2 regions of the Cytobacillus sp. FSL M8-0252 genome follow, and region 2 is predicted to be linked to the other one. Evidence: riboswitches for the same ligand, from Rfam matches in the RefSeq annotation. Region 2 holds a riboswitch; the other holds the start of a gene.
What was found. A riboswitch is a leader RNA that binds a small molecule or an ion and turns the genes downstream of it on or off. The one in region 2 is predicted to bind S-adenosylmethionine.

Region 1 (8,397 bases), 2.3 Mb from region 2:
ATTCAAGTTTTTGATTCTTGGGTTGGTGCATTAAATGTAGAAGATTATCGTATTTATATTAAACCCGTCATGGAAAAAATCTTCTCTAGTTTGAAAGATGAAGGGGTACCACTTATTATGTTCGGTGTTGGCGCGAGTCATTTAGCGAATGAATGGAATGACCTTCCAATTGATGTTGTAGGCCTTGACTGGAGGTTGCCAATTAGTGAAGCAAGGTCAAGGGGTATTTCAAAGACAGTGATGGGGAATTTAGAGCCAGCCTTGTTACTTGCTCCGTGGGAAGTAATTGAGAAAAAGGTCCGTGCTATTCTTGATGAAGGCATGAGTCAACCCGGATATATTTTTAACTTAGGACATGGTGTCTTCCCAGAAGTAAATCCTGAGACATTAAAAAAACTCACATCGTTTATCCACAGTTATTCTAAGGAACAATTTGGGAAATAATAAAAGAAAAAGTAATCATTTTTAAAGAGGTGTAAGAATGAATAAAGAAAAAATTGGTTTGTTAGTAATGGCTTATGGAACACCTTATAAAGAAGAAGATATTGAACGTTACTACACACATATTAGACATGGTAGAACTCCATCGGAAGAGATGTTAGAAGATTTAAAGAGTCGCTATAAAGCGATTGGAGGAATATCGCCATTAGCAAAAATAACTGAGAATCAAGCGCTATCACTTCAAGAACATTTAAATCAGATTCAAGATCAATATGAGTTTAAAGCTTATATCGGTTTAAAGCATATAGAACCATTCGTTGAAGATGCAGTTCAACAAATGCATAATGATGGGATTACTAAAGCTGTCAGTCTTGTTCTTGCACCACATTATTCTACTTTTAGCATCAAATCTTATAATGGACGAGCAGAAGATAAAGCTCAGACGCTTGGTGGTCCAACTATTTACTCAGTTGATAGTTGGTATAAGGAACCGAAATTTATTCAATTTTGGGCAGATGGTGTGAAGAAGCAAATCGCTAAAATGTCAAGTGAAGAAAGAGATCAATATATATTAATTGTCTCTGCACATAGCTTACCAGAAAAAATTAAAGAATATGGTGATCCATATCCTGATCAACTACAAGAAACAGCTGAGTTAATTGCTAAAGAAGCTGGCGTTCGTGAATTTGCTGTCGGTTGGCAAAGCGAAGGAAATACACCTGACCCATGGTTAGGGCCTGATGTGCAGGATTTAACAAGAGATTTACATGCAAAAAAAGGCTATAAAGCATTTATTTATGCACCAGTCGGTTTTGTCGCTGATCATTTAGAAGTCTTATATGATAATGACTATGAATGTAAGGTGGTTACAGATGAAATAGGAGCTGCCTACTATCGTCCAGAAATGCCAAATAGTCATCCAGCGTTTATTGATTCTTTAGCAACAGTTGTCTTAGACAGAATGAAAAATAAGTAATGAGTTGATTGCAACCGCTTTTTTTATTTTCATAAAGGAGCGGTTTCTTTTTTAAGGATTTTTTGACAATATGAACAGTTTGGTCATAGAGAGGGGAGAAGTAAATGGCCGTTGACCGTAAACAATTAATTATTCAAGCTGCCACAAAATCATTTTCTCTTTTTGGCTATAAAGCTACAACAATGGAGCAAGTAGCCAAAATTGCTAATGTAGGAAAAGGGACTATATACACTTTTTTTAAAAATAAAGAAGAATTATTTGATGAAATTATTACGGCACTTATTAGAGAAATGAAAATAGAGGCAGAGCAGGTTTTGTCACCAGATTTATCTTTACAAGAAAATTTACATTTAGCTCTATATCGCATTTTGGAATATAGACTAGAGCATCAATTAACAATTAAGCTGTTCCAAGAGGGAAAAGAAATGGGGACCACTGCAGTTATAGAGATGACGAACAAAATGGAAAGAGAAATCATTTCTTATATAGGAGAAAAGGTAAAAACATTAGGTATTGATAAAGGAGAAATCGAGCCGTGCGACCCTGAATTGACTGCCTTTATTATGTTAAAGTTATACATATCACTCATTTTTGATTGGGAAAGACAGCATGCCCCACTTTCGAAAAGTGAAATCGCTGAGCTTATGGAAAGGTATGTGTTTAAAGGGCTTATAAAATCATGAATGTAGGATGGAATCATCATCAAATCAGCTCGCACATCAAGTGTGGGCTGGTTTTTTTGTTTCTAATAAAGTGATTTTAGATAACAGTTATTTCACTGTGCTTATTTAAAAGGTAAATCTAAGCAGCGCTAAAATATTGTATGAATTAGCTCACTCCAGCAAAACCAATCTTCACTCAGCGGGGTAAGAGAGTCCGGACTTAAATAAGTCATTCTGTTTGAATAACACAAATGAAGCCGAGCAAATAGAGTTTCCAAGTCAGTCAAAATCGGAAATTGGAAATGAGAGCTGAGCAAAGGTGATTTGCGTCTCACTCAGATCAAAAACCAGAAAGAAATGCCAAGCTGAGGTTTCCTGTAACAGTATTTATTCTTTTTACACCTGGATTCAAAAGTCATTCATACTAGAAGGCTTGTTGGAGTAAAACAAAAAGAAGACTTGCTAAGGGGAGCAGGCCTTCTTCTTCCAATGGTTATATATTAAGGGATGGAAACTAGCATTCTATAAATCTGAGACACCTAAACAATGGTCACACTTATTACCGTAACATTCATGTTGCTCTTCGATGGACTTCCCGCATTCAGTACATTGCTTTTGTGGGAGATTCCTAAAGAAATCTAAAATGTTTTGAACCATGGTTGAAGCCTCCTAATCGTTAATTGAATTGTTTTGATATTTACATTGTATTATAACAGTTTAATATAGTCAACAACTGTTTCAATACAAATTAGAAAAAATGAAAAAATGGGCATTATTTAGTATAGTTAGAGATGAATCAAAAGGAGGGAAATGCAATGAAGTTAACGGTTATAGGTGCATGTGGAGGTTATCCAAAAGTGGGAGAAGCAACTGCGGGGTACTTATTAGAGCATGATGATTTTACATTATTAATTGACTGTGGAAGTGCTGTTATATCCAAAATGCAAGAGATTAAACAACCAGAGGAGTTAGACGCAGTCATACTTTCCCACTACCACCCAGATCATCATGCTGATATAGGTGTACTTCAACATGCTCGTTTAATTCAAGGGTACTTAGGAAAAAAAACAAGTATTTTACCGATTTATGGGCATGATGAAAATGAATATGAATTCCAAAAATTAAATTATAAAAATATCTCAGAAGGTGTACCTATTAAAGAGAGCCTACCATTAACAGTTGGCCCCTTTACAATTACTTTTCAACGGACTAACCACCCTGTATTATGCTTTGCGATGCGCATAAAAGTAGATAATAAAGTAATTGTATATACAGGTGATACCTCATATAAAGAAGAGTTAGAAGGGTTTGCTCATGAAGCAGATATACTTCTATGTGAGTGTAATTTTTATGGACATCAAGAAGGTAAAAATGCGGGACATATGAATAGCTATGATGCTGGTCGGTTAGCACAAATAGCTAAAGTGAAGCATCTTCTATTAACCCATTTGCCCCATTATGGTAATATAGAATCGTTAAAGGATGAAGCTTTAACAGAGTACAAAGGACCGATTAGTCTAGCCGCATTTGGCATGACTTTTGAAATTTAAAGGAGTGGTACCATGAAATTTATAGATAATCAAGGAATTACAGATCCTCGCATTAATTTAGCTATTGAAGAATATGCGTTGAAGAATTTAGATATTAATGAATCATATCTATTGTTCTACATAAATAAACCATCTATCATAATTGGTAAAAACCAAAATACGATTGAAGAAATCAATACAGAATACGTTGAAAAAAATGGACTGCATGTGGTGCGCCGTTTATCTGGTGGCGGTGCTGTATACCATGATCTTGGTAATTTAAACTTTAGTTTCATCACAAAGGATGATGGCGAAAGCTTTCATAATTTCTTAAAATTCACTGAACCAGTAATTACTGCTCTAAAAAAGTTAGGTGTAAATGCAGAATTAAGCGGTAGAAATGATTTGACAGTAGATGGGAGAAAGATTTCTGGAAATGCACAGTTCTCTACAAAAGGGAGAATGTTTAGCCATGGAACATTAATGCTCGATTCAGAAATTGAAAATGTTGTCTCTGCACTTAAAGTGAGAAAAGATAAGATTGAATCAAAAGGAATCAAATCTATTCGTAGCCGGGTAGCAAACATCTCTGAATTTTTAACTGAAAAAATTTCTATCGAAGAATTTAGACAGCTAATTTTACATCATATTTTTGAAGGTAGTGAAGTAAGTGAATATCGCCTAACAGAAAAAGACTGGGAAGAAATTCACAAAATCTCAGAACAAAGATATCAAAATTGGGAGTGGAACTATGGCAAGTCACCAAAATTTGATTATGAGCATTCTAAAAGATTCCCAGTGGGTTCTATTGACATTAGACTGAATGTAACAAAAGGACAAATTACTGAATGTAAAATTTACGGTGATTTCTTTGGTGTCGGAGATGTAACCGATATTGAAGAAAAGTTAGAAGGCATCCGCTACGAAAAAAGCGAAATTGAAAAGGCGCTAGCTGGTGTAAATATAAAACATTATTTCGGTAATATCACTATAGAAGACTTTGTAAATTTAGTTTATTAGAGCTGTATCAGTCTGTTTTTACTAAGGCATGAAAGTATTTTCACCGTTTAGGATGAAGAACTTTTATGCTTTTTATTTTATTATAAAGAAAAAAATAGAGTAGATATCCGTAGACTACTTGAATCCTGAAATTTCTTTTAATATAATAAATTTAGAAAATTTATATTATAAAAATGAATGACTATTCATTCAGAAAAGAGGGAGAAACTTGAATTTAACAAGTCAGCTTCACAAGATTGCCTTAGAAAATGGGGAAAAAAATGCGTATTATTTTATGGATCAAGCATGTACATACGCAAAGCTCGATGAACAAGTAACAAGGTTTGCATCAGGACTTTCGTCATTAGGTATTAAAGAAGGTGATCATATTGCCTTGCTACTTGGTAATTCGCCGCATTTTGTTATTAGTTTATATGGTGCGTTAAAGCTAGGAGCAAAGGTCATACCGATAAACCCTATCTATACGCCTGAAGAAATTGGCTATATTTTAAGAGATGGTGATGTAAAAGCGGTGATTATGCTTGAGCAATTATTACCATTAGCAGAAAAAATGCATCATTTATTAACAGATATTAAGCATTATACTGTCTGCGAAACCGGTCAAACAAGTGGACTTCCAGCTCTGGGAGATAAGTCGGTATTTCCTAAATTGAAATCGTTTTCAGAGCTTGTTTCCAATGGAGATGTAACATTTGTTGATGCAGATGTTACACCCGATGATGTCGCGATTATACTCTATACATCAGGAACAACAGGCAAACCTAAAGGAGCCATGTTAACTCATCGTAACCTGTATAGTAATGCGAGTGATGTCGCGGACTATTTGCAGATTAATGAACGTGATACGGTGATTACAACCTTACCTATGTTTCACGTGTTTTGCTTAACTGTTGCTCTGAATGCACCTCTGATAAGTGGAGCAACAATCTTAATAGACCCTAAATTTAGTCCGAAAGAAATTTTCCGTTTAGCGGAAAAATACAAGCCAACTGTTTTTGCCGGCGTGCCTACAATGTATAATTTTCTTTATCAATATCCTGAAGGCAACCCTGGTGTCTTCCAATCTATGAGATTATGTATTTCTGGAGGTGCTTCACTTCCTGTTGCATTGTTAGAAAATTTTGAGAAGAAATTCAATGTGGTTATTTCTGAAGGCTATGGCTTATCAGAAGCTTCTCCGGTCACATGCTTTAACCCACTAGATCGTCCACGGAAACCGGGGTCGATTGGCACATCTATTATTCATGTTGAAAATAGAGTAGTTAATGAATTAGGAGAAGAGGTCGCTGTAGGTGAAGTAGGGGAGCTTGTTGTGAAAGGCCCTAACGTTATGAAAGGATATTACAAAATGCCTGAAGAAACATCTGCCTGTTTAAAGGAAAATTGGTTATATACAGGTGACTTAGCTAAGAGGGACGAAGAAGGATACTTCTACATTGTTGACCGTAAGAAAGATATGATAATTGTTGGTGGCTATAATGTGTATCCAAGGGAAGTAGAAGAGGTTTTTTATGACCATCCTGACATTGTAGAAGCGGCTGTTTTAGGTGTACCTGATCAGAATACAGGAGAAAAAGTTTTAGCCTATATTGTACCTAAAACTGAAAATTTAACAGAGGCACATTTATTGACTTATTGTAAAGAAAAGTTAGCCAAATACAAAATTCCTTCCTCTATAGAATTTTTAGAAGAATTGCCGAAGAATACAACAGGAAAGATACTGCGACGTGCTCTTAAGAAAAAGGTACTAGAAAATCAGGAAGCATAAGTTAAAAAACATGTTGACAAAAGATTCTAAATATTTTAGAGTAACTATATCAATTAAATAACCACTATCTAGAGAGGTGGAGGGACTGGCCCTACGAAGCCTCGGCAACAGACTTAGCATTGCAAGTACTGTGCCAATTCCAGCAAGCTAGCATTTAGCTTGAAAGATAGGAAGAGAATGAAATATTTATGAGCGTACGTTACCTCTTCCTTTTTGGAAGAGGTTTTTTTATGGCTGATTGGACCACCAAAAGCGATAAACATTCTTAGCACAATTGATAAATACATTATTATGCTTCTTTTGTAGAAGTATTAGAGGAGGTAATGGCAGTATGAGTTATAAAAAACAAATGATATTGAATGCATTTGAAATGACAAGTGCAATGCACAATTCTCATGGGCTATGGAAGCATAAAGATTCCAAACGACATCGTGCCTATAAAGATATTAATTATTGGATGGAATTAGCCAAAACACTCGAGAAGGGAAAATTCGATGCTGTCTTTTTTGCGGATGTATTAGGTGTTTATGATACGTATAAAGAAAGTAAAGAACCTTCAATTAACGATGGATTACAGTTTCCTGTTAATGATGGGGCGTTTGTCATCCCTGCTATGGCAGCAGTGACAGAGCATCTGTCATTTGCATTAACGGTGAGTACAACATATGAGCCACCTTTTGGGCAGGCAAGACGGTTTTCCACATTAGATCATTTGACAAAAGGAAGAGTGGCATGGAATATCGTTACTTCTTATCTTCCTAATGCAGCAAGAAATTTTGGTTTCAAAGATATGATCAAACACGATAAGCGTTATGAAATTGCCGATGAATATATGGATGTCGTTTATAAACTGTGGGAATCAAGCTGGGAAGATGGAGCAGTGATAGAAGATACAGAACAAGGGGTATTAATCGACCGTAAGAAAATCCATGAAATTCACCATAAAGGAGAATATTTTGATGTCGAAGGACCGCATTTAACAGAACCGTCACAACAAAGAACACCTGTTTTATATCAAGCAGGGACTTCTCCTAAAGGACGTGCTTTTGCAGCAAAACATGCAGAATGTGTATTTGTAGGTGGGCCAACACCTGAAAGAGTAAGACATTATACAGAGGATATTCGAAAACAAGCGGAAGAATATGGCAGGAATCCGGAAGATATTAAAATATTCACTTTCCTAACAGTCATCGTAGGTAAGACAACTGAAGAAGCGGAAGAGAAATTTGCTGAATACAACCAATTATGGAGTGCAGATGCAGCGAAAGCACAGTTTGGGGGCGCAAGCGGTTATAATGTTGCGGAATTTACAAAGGATGAGTTAGATAACCCATTTGAATTTAAAGCTACAGAGCATGGGCATTATAAAGCTGCTTCATTAACGAAAGATGCGAAGAAAAAACTATCGATTAAAGAAGCGATTTCAAAATTAGAAGGATTAGATAGAGACAATATAATTGTCGGCAATCCATCAGAAGTAGCAGACCAAATTCAATATCAGTTTGAAGCCTCTGGTGTCGATGGTTTTAATTTAAATCATTTAGTAACGCCAGCAGATTTGGAAGATTTTATTGAGCTTGTTATTCCGATTCTACAAGAACGTGGTTTATATAAAAAGGAATACAAAAAGGGTACGTTAAGAGAAAAGCTTTTTACTCATGGCTCGCCCCTTTTACCGAGTGGTCATCCAGGAAGTAAATATCGTAAAGGTGAAAAGATAAATAATTAAAATAAGAGGTGAAGGGTATGAGAAAAGTTTGGTTATTATTTTTTGTACTGACTTGTTGCACTGTTTTAAGTGCATGTGGGACATCAGGTTCATCCGGCGAAGAAAAGAAAGAGATGGTCTTAGGGGCGACAGTTCCTTATAGTGATATGCTTGAGCAAGGTGTAGCACCACTACTTGAGGAAAAAGGGTACAAAGTAGAAGTAAAGGAATTTAATGATTATGTTCAACCGAATATTGCTTTAGATAGTGGAGATTTGGATGGTAATTTATTT
Region 2 (8,397 bases):
TTTTTTTGTGTACCTGTGTAATAGTATCATGTCATTGAAGTAGGTGTCAAATCTGAAATAATAGTTGTTAGACCCTTATATTTAATGAAGCAATACCGGTTGCCGCTTCAATAGCAGATTCAAGATCATCGATCAAATCTTCTACATTTTCAATTCCAATTGATAATCGGATTAAGTCTTCAGGTACACCTGCTTGTTTTAACCCATCCTGATTAAGTTGTTGATGCGTTGTGCTTGCTGGATGTATAATAAGACTTTTTGCATCACCTACATTCGCTACATGTGCGAACAGCTCAACCGAATTAATAACCTTCGCACCTGCTTCACGCCCACCAGATATGCCAAAAACGACAACTGCCCCTGCACCTTTAGATAAATATTTGTCTGCTAATTCTTTATTAGGATGGTTGTCATCGCCCGGATAAAGTACCCAATTAACAGCAGGATGATTATTTAAATATTGCACAATTTTTTTCGTATTAGCAATATGTTCTTTCATTCGAACCGTTAACGTTTCTAAACCTAACGTAAATTGGAAGGCGCTTTGTGCACTTAGTGCTGGACCTAAATCTCTTAGAAGCTGCACTCTCGCTTTAGTAATATATGCTACAGGGCCCAGTGCCTCACTATATACTATATCGTTATAGCTTGTATCCGGCTGACTTAATCCTGGATACTTCTCTGAGTTCCAATCAAATTTACCACCGTCAACAATGATCCCCCCCATTGTCGTCCCATTCCCAAGTAACCATTTCGTTGCAGAGTGAACAACAATGTCTGCGCCATGCTCAATTGGCCGACATAGATAAGGAGTTGCAAATGTGTTATCAACCACTAACGGCACACCATGTTCATGGGCGATATTTGAAACTGTTTCAATATCTAGTACTTGTAAACTCGGGTTACCAATGGTTTCGGCAAATACAGCTCGTGTCTTCTCATTGATTGCTGCTCGTAGTTCCTCTTCATTATTAATATCGATAAGCCTAACGTTGATGCCGTACTTTGGTAAAGTGACTGTAAATAAATTATATGTACCTCCATATAAATTAGAGGCAGCTACAATTTCATCACCCGCTTGAACAATATTAAGAAGAGCTAAGTAAATGGCTGCTTGCCCGCTTGCTAATGCTAATGCGCCTGTTCCCCCTTCTAACAATGCAACTCTTTCCTCAAACACAGTAACCGTTGGATTATGAATACGAGAATAAATATATCCTGTTTCTTTTAAGCCAAATAAGTCTTGCGCATGCTCTGTATTCTGGAATTGATAAGCATTATTTTGATAGATTGGGACCGCTCTTGCCCCTGTTACTGGATCAGGTTTTAGCCCACCATGAACACCAATTGTTTCAAATCGAAGTTGCTTTTCTTTTTCTGCCATTTTACATCTCTCCTCTTTTTTAAATTGGAAAGAAAAGACGACCAAAAACCCTCTTCACAAAGAAGAGGGTTTATCATCTCTTCTTATCTACCAGAGCTTTTATGCTCTGCTGGAATTAGCACCGTGTATCAAACAACCGGTTGCCGGGTTTCATAGGGCCAGTCCCTCCACCACTCTCGATAAGAATATTTAATTTTCTAATTATTCTAAGGATAGAATAACAACCTTTTTTTGGGAAGTCAATCTTTTTTTAGGACATTTGATGTATTTATGATTATTTTTGATTTAATACGAAAATGGCATCTAATTTTAATAATTGTCTAAAAGTCGACTTAAGGATGATATGCTTTTCATCCACTTGTTTCTTTAGACTCGTACGCCCTTGAAGCAAAGAATGAAAGTGGTCAGCAGTAGTTTGAATGTTTATATGATAATTTTTCAATGGGCGAGTATGTTTAATTAGCAGCCTTTTACGGTCTAATGTCAAATACAATAGATTTTGCTCTAATTCTACTCGAATCCTTATAGGTTCCTTTAACATCATTAAAATATGATCATTTACTCTTAAAGATTGATTGAAATGATAAATGAGTTCCTCTATTGAAACCACCCCCAGCCCGCGTCTTATATTCTATAATTCTGTTCCAAGAAATGATTTCCTTCTCCTAACTATCGACTTTAACTGACAGAACATTTATTTCCAACAATGTTCACAACCTATTTCCCGAGAAATATGTCAAAAGCTAGACTTATCGACAGAAAAAAGAAATATCCCATCGATTCATCTGCCTAGAATGAGTGAGGGGTGTATTTAAACATTTACGCAAACCCCCCTTGATTAAAAGCATAAGAAAACCACTTATTCCTAAACAATAAGTGGTTTTAAAATTGAGACTGTAATTCATATGATTGAATTTGTTCAAGTAAATAAGGTACTGAATGGAAAGCATAAAGCTTATCAACTAACTCTCCTTTTTTAAACACAAGTAAACACGGTACACTTTCAATTTCATACTTTTCTGCCACTGCTGGCAAAAAATTCAGGTCGGCTTTACCTATAGGAAGGTTCTGCAACAGTTGCTCAGTAATTGTTAGCATTTTCCCGGCAACTTGACATGTCCCACACATAGGAGTGAATAAATAAAATAAGCCGGATTGCTTCCTTGCGATCAAATCATTTAAGTCATTGTTTGACCAGTCAATCATGTTATCATCCTTTATCTAAATACTCGGTATATATATCTATATTTGCACTTATTAAGGCTGTAGCTAAATGATGCGCAGGTGCCGCCTCGACTTCACGATACATTTTATCAATATAGATATGCTCTGCCTCTGGTAACTCTCTCTTAAATTGTTTACGAAGTTTTTCTCCTGATGCGTCAGCATCGACTAATATATAGACTTCCTTCCCAATTAAATAATCAATTAATTCATCCAACTTCGAAGTGCCAATCGTTCCATTTGTACATAAGATCTCTACAGGTTCTCTGATTAGTCCTTTCACTTTTCGTTTGTCAGATTTACCTTCAACAATAATCACTTTATTGCCATGTTCTATATGCATGCTCATCACCTAATATATATCATTTATATATTTTATAATAGTAAGCCTTTTTACATTTGAAAACTTTTCAGCACTCATCTGGTATGTCTATATAGAAATTTAGAAAAAGGTCAAACCATTTAATGATTTGACCTTCTTTATTTAACTACAATTAATCTTCTTTTGTCATTTCTTCATATTGTTCAGCTGTCATTAGCTTGTCAATTTCACTTGCATCGGATGGCTCAACAACAATCATCCATGCTTTCTCGTAAGGAGATTCATTCACAAATTCTGGACTATCGCTAAGTTCTTCGTTAATCTCAACGATTTTACCACTAATTGGTGCATATAACTCAGAAACTGTTTTAACAGATTCTACGCTACCAAACGGTTCATCAGCAGTTACTTCATCTCCTACTTCTGGAAGCTCAACAAATACGATATCTCCAAGTTCTGATTGAGCAAAGTATGTAATACCAATACGAACTTTATCTCCTTCTGTTTTTACCCACTCGTGTTCTTCTGAATAACGTAATTCTTTAGGTGTGCTCATGTTTCATACCTCCATTAATTTAGGAAATTGTTTATTTTAATGACCGAATAAACGATCGTTTAAAACGTATAAAGCGCATCCACCATTTACAGCCAATTTTGTTCAAATTCTAGCTCTTTAAATCCGACTGTTACTTTCGTACCATCCGTTGTTAATGGACGTTTAATTAACATTCCATCCGATGCTAATAAATCTAACAGTTCCGACTCTGAGGCCGTTTTCACTCGGTCTTTTAATCCTAACTCACGATACTTTTGACCGCTTGTGTTGAAAAATTTTTTTAGCTCTAACCCACTCTTTTTGTAAAGATCTTCTAATTCCTTGCGGGATGGAGGATTTTCCACTATATGTATTGCATCATAGGCTATTTCATGTTCATCTAGCCATTTTTTCGCTTTTCGGCAAGTACCACATTTAGGATACCAATAGAAAGTAAGTGCCATGTTTTCACCACCTATTTTATCATACCTATATTCATGAATACTATCGTTTCATTAGCATAACATATTTCTTTTTATTTTCATAACGAAGAATTGTAATTATTATCATATTAAAAACAAAACAAAGAGGCCCAAATTTGTTCTTGAGCCTCAAGTCATAAACTTCGCAAATGGAGGAAGTAAATAGGTTACTTTCCTTCACTTTATTCAAGATAAATATTATACTACAAACCTTTCAGCTTCAATAATTTTCTCGGCCGCTTGACGTTTTTTCGCAATTACATTTGTTGGAGTATGTCTCGTAAACTTCTTAAGCGCTGAAAGCATCATTCGTAATGTATCGCCTTCTTCCACACCTACTAAAGTTTCTTTCGCAATCAACTCAATTTGATTAAATGCTTCTTGGCAGAAAATTTGTGTGTATAATAGCTTTTGCTCAGCTTTTGCTACTCCGTCTTTTACAATGGCTTTTTCAGTACGAAGAACAGTAGATTCCATAGAATAGGCGTAAGAAACCAGATCAGCAATATTCACAAGAACTTCTTGCTCTTTATCCAAAGCTTTTCCGTATTTTTGTGCACATAAACCTGCTGCAAGTAATGCGATTTTCTTAGCGTTCTTTACAAGATATTTCTCTTGCTCTAATGCTTCAGAACCTGGCTCTTCTGGCATCATCATCATCAATTCCTCTTGAAGTGCCATTGCTTTTTCGAATAAAGGCAGTTCACCTTTCATTGCTTTTCTAACATACGTTCCTGGTACTAAAAGACGGTTGATTTCGTTTGTTCCTTCGAAGATTCGATTGATTCTAGAATCACGGTAAGCTCTTTCTACTTCATATTCTGCCATAAAGCCATAACCACCATGTAATTGAACTGCCTCATCAACTACATAATCTAGAACTTCGGTAGAGAAGAATTTATTAAGTGAGCATTCTATTGCATATTCAGCAATAGACTTCGCTACTTCTTTACCGTCTTTGACTTCTTCATCACTCAATTGACTCATTCTGTCATCAAATAGACCCACTGTACGGTAAACGGAGCTTTCAGCTGCATAAATTTTACTTGCCATTGTTCCGAATTTTTCCTTCGTTAAATTAAAAGAAGAAATAGGCGTACTGAATTGTTGACGTTGGTTAGCGTAAGTTACCCCTAATTTAAAGGCATGCTTAGAACCACCTACTGCACCTACACCAAGTTTGTAACGACCAATATTCAAAATGTTAAAGGCAATGACATGACCACGACCAATTTCACCTAGTACATTTTCAACTGGTACTTGTGCATCTTCTAAAATAAGTGTTCTTGTAGACGAGCTCTTAATACCCATTTTCTTTTCTTCAGCACCTGTTGATACACCCGGATATTCTCTTTCAACAATAAAAGCTGTGAATTGGTCACCGTTTATTTTGGCATAAACAACGAACACATCGGCAAACCCAGCATTCGTAATCCATTGTTTTTCCCCATTTAATAAATAATGTGTGCCTTCTGCGTTTAATTTAGCAGTTGTTTTTGCTCCTAATGCATCAGATCCTGAACTTGGTTCTGTTAGTGCATAGGCAGCTAATTTTTCGCCTGTCGCAAGCACCGGTAAGTATTTTTGCTTTTGCTCTTCATTCCCGAACAATACAATTGGAAGAGAACCAATACCTACATGGGCACCGTGTGAGATAGAGAAACCACCGACACGTGACATTTTTTCAGCGATAAGTGCTGAACTTACCTTATCTAAACCGAGTCCACCGTATTCCTCTGGCACATCTGTACCAAGTAAGCCCAAGTCACCAGCTTTTTTCAATAGTTTTACAGAGCGATCGAATTCATGCTGTTCTAAATAATCCACTTGAGGGACCACTTCATTTGTCACATAATCTTCTGTTGTTTTCGCAATCATGATTTGTTCTTCGCTAAAATCCTCTGGTGTGTACATATTTTCATAAGAAATATCTTCAATTAAAAAGCTTCCACCTTTAATAAATTTTTCAGTTTGATTTGACACGTTCATCATCCTCCATCTTCATTCTTTATGCTTTTTGCAGTTTTTGTTAACATTGTTTTTTCAAAGGTAGTTAAATAGAACTTTCACTTCGGTTCATTGCGGCACACACTCACTTTTTGCGGGGCTCAAATTTCTTTGATCTTTAACCGCAGGAGTCGAGTGTCTTCCGCTCTATAACACTATTGGTTTTAAAAACAAATATAGTCGTTTTTAAAGAAGTTCAAACACACCTGCGGCACCCATTCCGCCACCAATGCACATCGTTACAACACCAAATTGCTCGTTTCTACGCTTCATTTCATGAATTAATGATAGTGTTAGCTTAGCCCCAGTACACCCAAGTGGATGCCCTAAAGCAATAGCTCCCCCGTTAACATTCACTTTTTCTTCATCCAACCCTAATTCTCTAATGACTTGAATGGATTGAGAAGCAAAAGCTTCATTTAGTTCGAATAATCCGACATCTGATAGCTCTAACCCCGCTAGTTTTAAAGCTTTAGGAATTGCTACAATTGGCCCAATCCCCATAACCTCTGGCGGCACGCCTCCGACAGCAAAAGAACGAAACTTCACTAAAGGCTGCAGTCCTTGTGCATCTGCTTTCTCTCTGTCCATAATCATTACAGCTGCTGCACCATCACTTGTTTGTGATGAATTCCCCGCTGTGACTGAGCCTTTCACATTAAAAGCTGGTCTCAGTTTCCCTAAAGTTGCAACTGTTGAATCGCTCCGTACACCTTCATCTTGTAAAAACTGGAAGGTGCGTTCTTTCACTTTATTATCCGATCCAATTTGACGGAGTGTTACATCAACCGGAGTAATTTCATCAGCAAATTTACCTTCACTTATTGCTTTCGCTGCTTTTTGATGACTACGCACAGCGAATGCATCTTGTTCTTCTCTTGAAATGCCGTATTTCCCAGCAACTTGCTCTGCTGTATGCCCCATACTCATATAATATTCAGGAGCTGTCTCGGCTAAAGTTAAATTAGGACGGACAACATGACCCATCATAGGTACAAGACTCATGGATTCAGCTCCACCGGCGATCACTGTATCTGCGTGACCAAGCATGATTTTTTCGGCACCATAAGCGATTGATTGCAACCCTGATGAGCAATAGCGATTGACTGTGATTGCTGGTACCGAGTCTGGAAGCCCAGCTAATGCACCGATATTTCTGGCCATATTCAAACCTTGCTCTGCTTCTGGCATGGCACAACCAATAATTAAATCATCTATACTACCTTCATAATTTCCAGCTCGTTTCAACGTTTCTTTTACAACAAGTGCACCTAAATCATCTGGCCGTACAGTGGCAAGTGAGCCTTTTTTTGCTTTACCGACAGGTGTTCTAGCACCTGCAACAATTACAGCTTCTTTCATTGCTTTTTCCCTCTCCTTCTACTCTCGGTATCTTTTATTCTCTCTAGCAATCTATAATTAGTTACGGAGTGGTTTACCCTTTAAGAGCATGTGTTGCATTCGTTGTTGAGATTTTGGCTCTGCAATAAGTTTTAAAAATGCTTCTCTTTCAAGGTCTAACATATATTGCTCATCCACTTCTGTACCAAAAGGCACTTTGCCCCCAGCAATGACATATGCCAGTGCTTTGGCGATTTTCAAATCATGTTCTGAAATATAACCAGATAAATGCATAGAATTAGCACCTAAAAGTAATGCGGCATACCCTGTTTCACCAACTACTGGGAATTTCACTTTTGCTGGTGGAAGGTAACCTGCATTTGCCAATGCTAATACCGCTTGTTTAGCATCATAAATGAGGTGATCTCCATTCACACTAATTGCATCCGAAGCATTCAAAAAGTTATTTTCTCTCGCCTCTTCTCCTGATGTAGATACCTTTGCCATCGCAATTGTTTCAAAGACTTTATTGGCCACGTTCTGTAGATCAAACTGAACTCCTTTAGGCATGCTTGCTAAATGTTTCAAATATAGTGACTTGTTCCCTGCACCACCTGGAATTAATCCAACTCCTGCTTCCACCAAGCCCATATAAGTTTCACTTGATGCTTGAACATGTGCCGCACTTAAAGCTACTTCCGCTCCTCCGCCAAGTGTCATACCGAATGGGGCCACTACGACTGGTTTTGCACTATACTTGATTTTCGTCATCGCATTTTGGAATTGTTTGATAACCATATCTAATTCGAAGTAATTATCATCTTGAGCTTCCATTAACATCATTCCAATATTTGCACCGACACAGAAGTTCTTTCCTTGATTGGAGATAACAAGACCTTTATAATTTTTCTCTACTTCATCAATAGCGAAATTAATCATTTGAACAATGTCTAAACCAATCGCATTACTCTTTGAATGGAACTCTAAGATAGCGACGCCATCGCCTAAGTCGATTAAGCTTGCTCCAGTATTTTTCTTAATCACACCTTGTTTTTGTTTTAATTGCTTTAAGTTTATTACTTTTGGGTTTAACTTAATCGGC

Region 1: linked by a shared signal. The riboswitch ahead of MKX83_RS08555 (LLM class flavin-dependent oxidoreductase) and the one ahead of MKX83_RS19965 (O-acetylhomoserine aminocarboxypropyltransferase/cysteine synthase family protein) in region 2 are both predicted to bind S-adenosylmethionine.

The regions. Positions count from the first base shown of each region.
Region 1 covers NZ_JBBOWZ010000001.1:1,649,221-1,657,617, forward strand. The annotation lists gene hemE (uroporphyrinogen decarboxylase) at 1-444, shown strand, start outside; gene hemH (ferrochelatase) at 482-1,417, shown strand; gene MKX83_RS08530 (TetR/AcrR family transcriptional regulator) at 1,522-2,100, shown strand; gene yhfH (protein YhfH) at 2,602-2,736, opposite strand; gene MKX83_RS08540 (MBL fold metallo-hydrolase) at 2,895-3,629, shown strand; gene MKX83_RS08545 (lipoate--protein ligase) at 3,642-4,628, shown strand; gene MKX83_RS08550 (fatty acid--CoA ligase family protein) at 4,837-6,396, shown strand; SAM riboswitch class I at 6,458-6,569, shown strand; gene MKX83_RS08555 (LLM class flavin-dependent oxidoreductase) at 6,728-8,125, shown strand; gene MKX83_RS08560 (MetQ/NlpA family ABC transporter substrate-binding protein) at 8,143-8,397, shown strand, end outside.
Region 2 covers NZ_JBBOWZ010000001.1:3,952,401-3,960,797, forward strand. The annotation lists gene MKX83_RS19965 (O-acetylhomoserine aminocarboxypropyltransferase/cysteine synthase family protein) at 68-1,384, opposite strand; SAM riboswitch class I at 1,465-1,570, opposite strand; gene MKX83_RS19970 (hypothetical protein) at 1,659-1,994, opposite strand; gene MKX83_RS19975 (thioredoxin family protein) at 2,267-2,590, opposite strand; gene MKX83_RS19980 (toprim domain-containing protein) at 2,595-2,957, opposite strand; gene gcvH (glycine cleavage system protein GcvH) at 3,103-3,486, opposite strand; gene MKX83_RS19990 (arsenate reductase family protein) at 3,573-3,929, opposite strand; gene MKX83_RS19995 (acyl-CoA dehydrogenase family protein) at 4,146-5,930, opposite strand; gene MKX83_RS20000 (acetyl-CoA C-acetyltransferase) at 6,141-7,316, opposite strand; gene MKX83_RS20005 (3-hydroxyacyl-CoA dehydrogenase/enoyl-CoA hydratase family protein) at 7,374-8,397, opposite strand, start outside.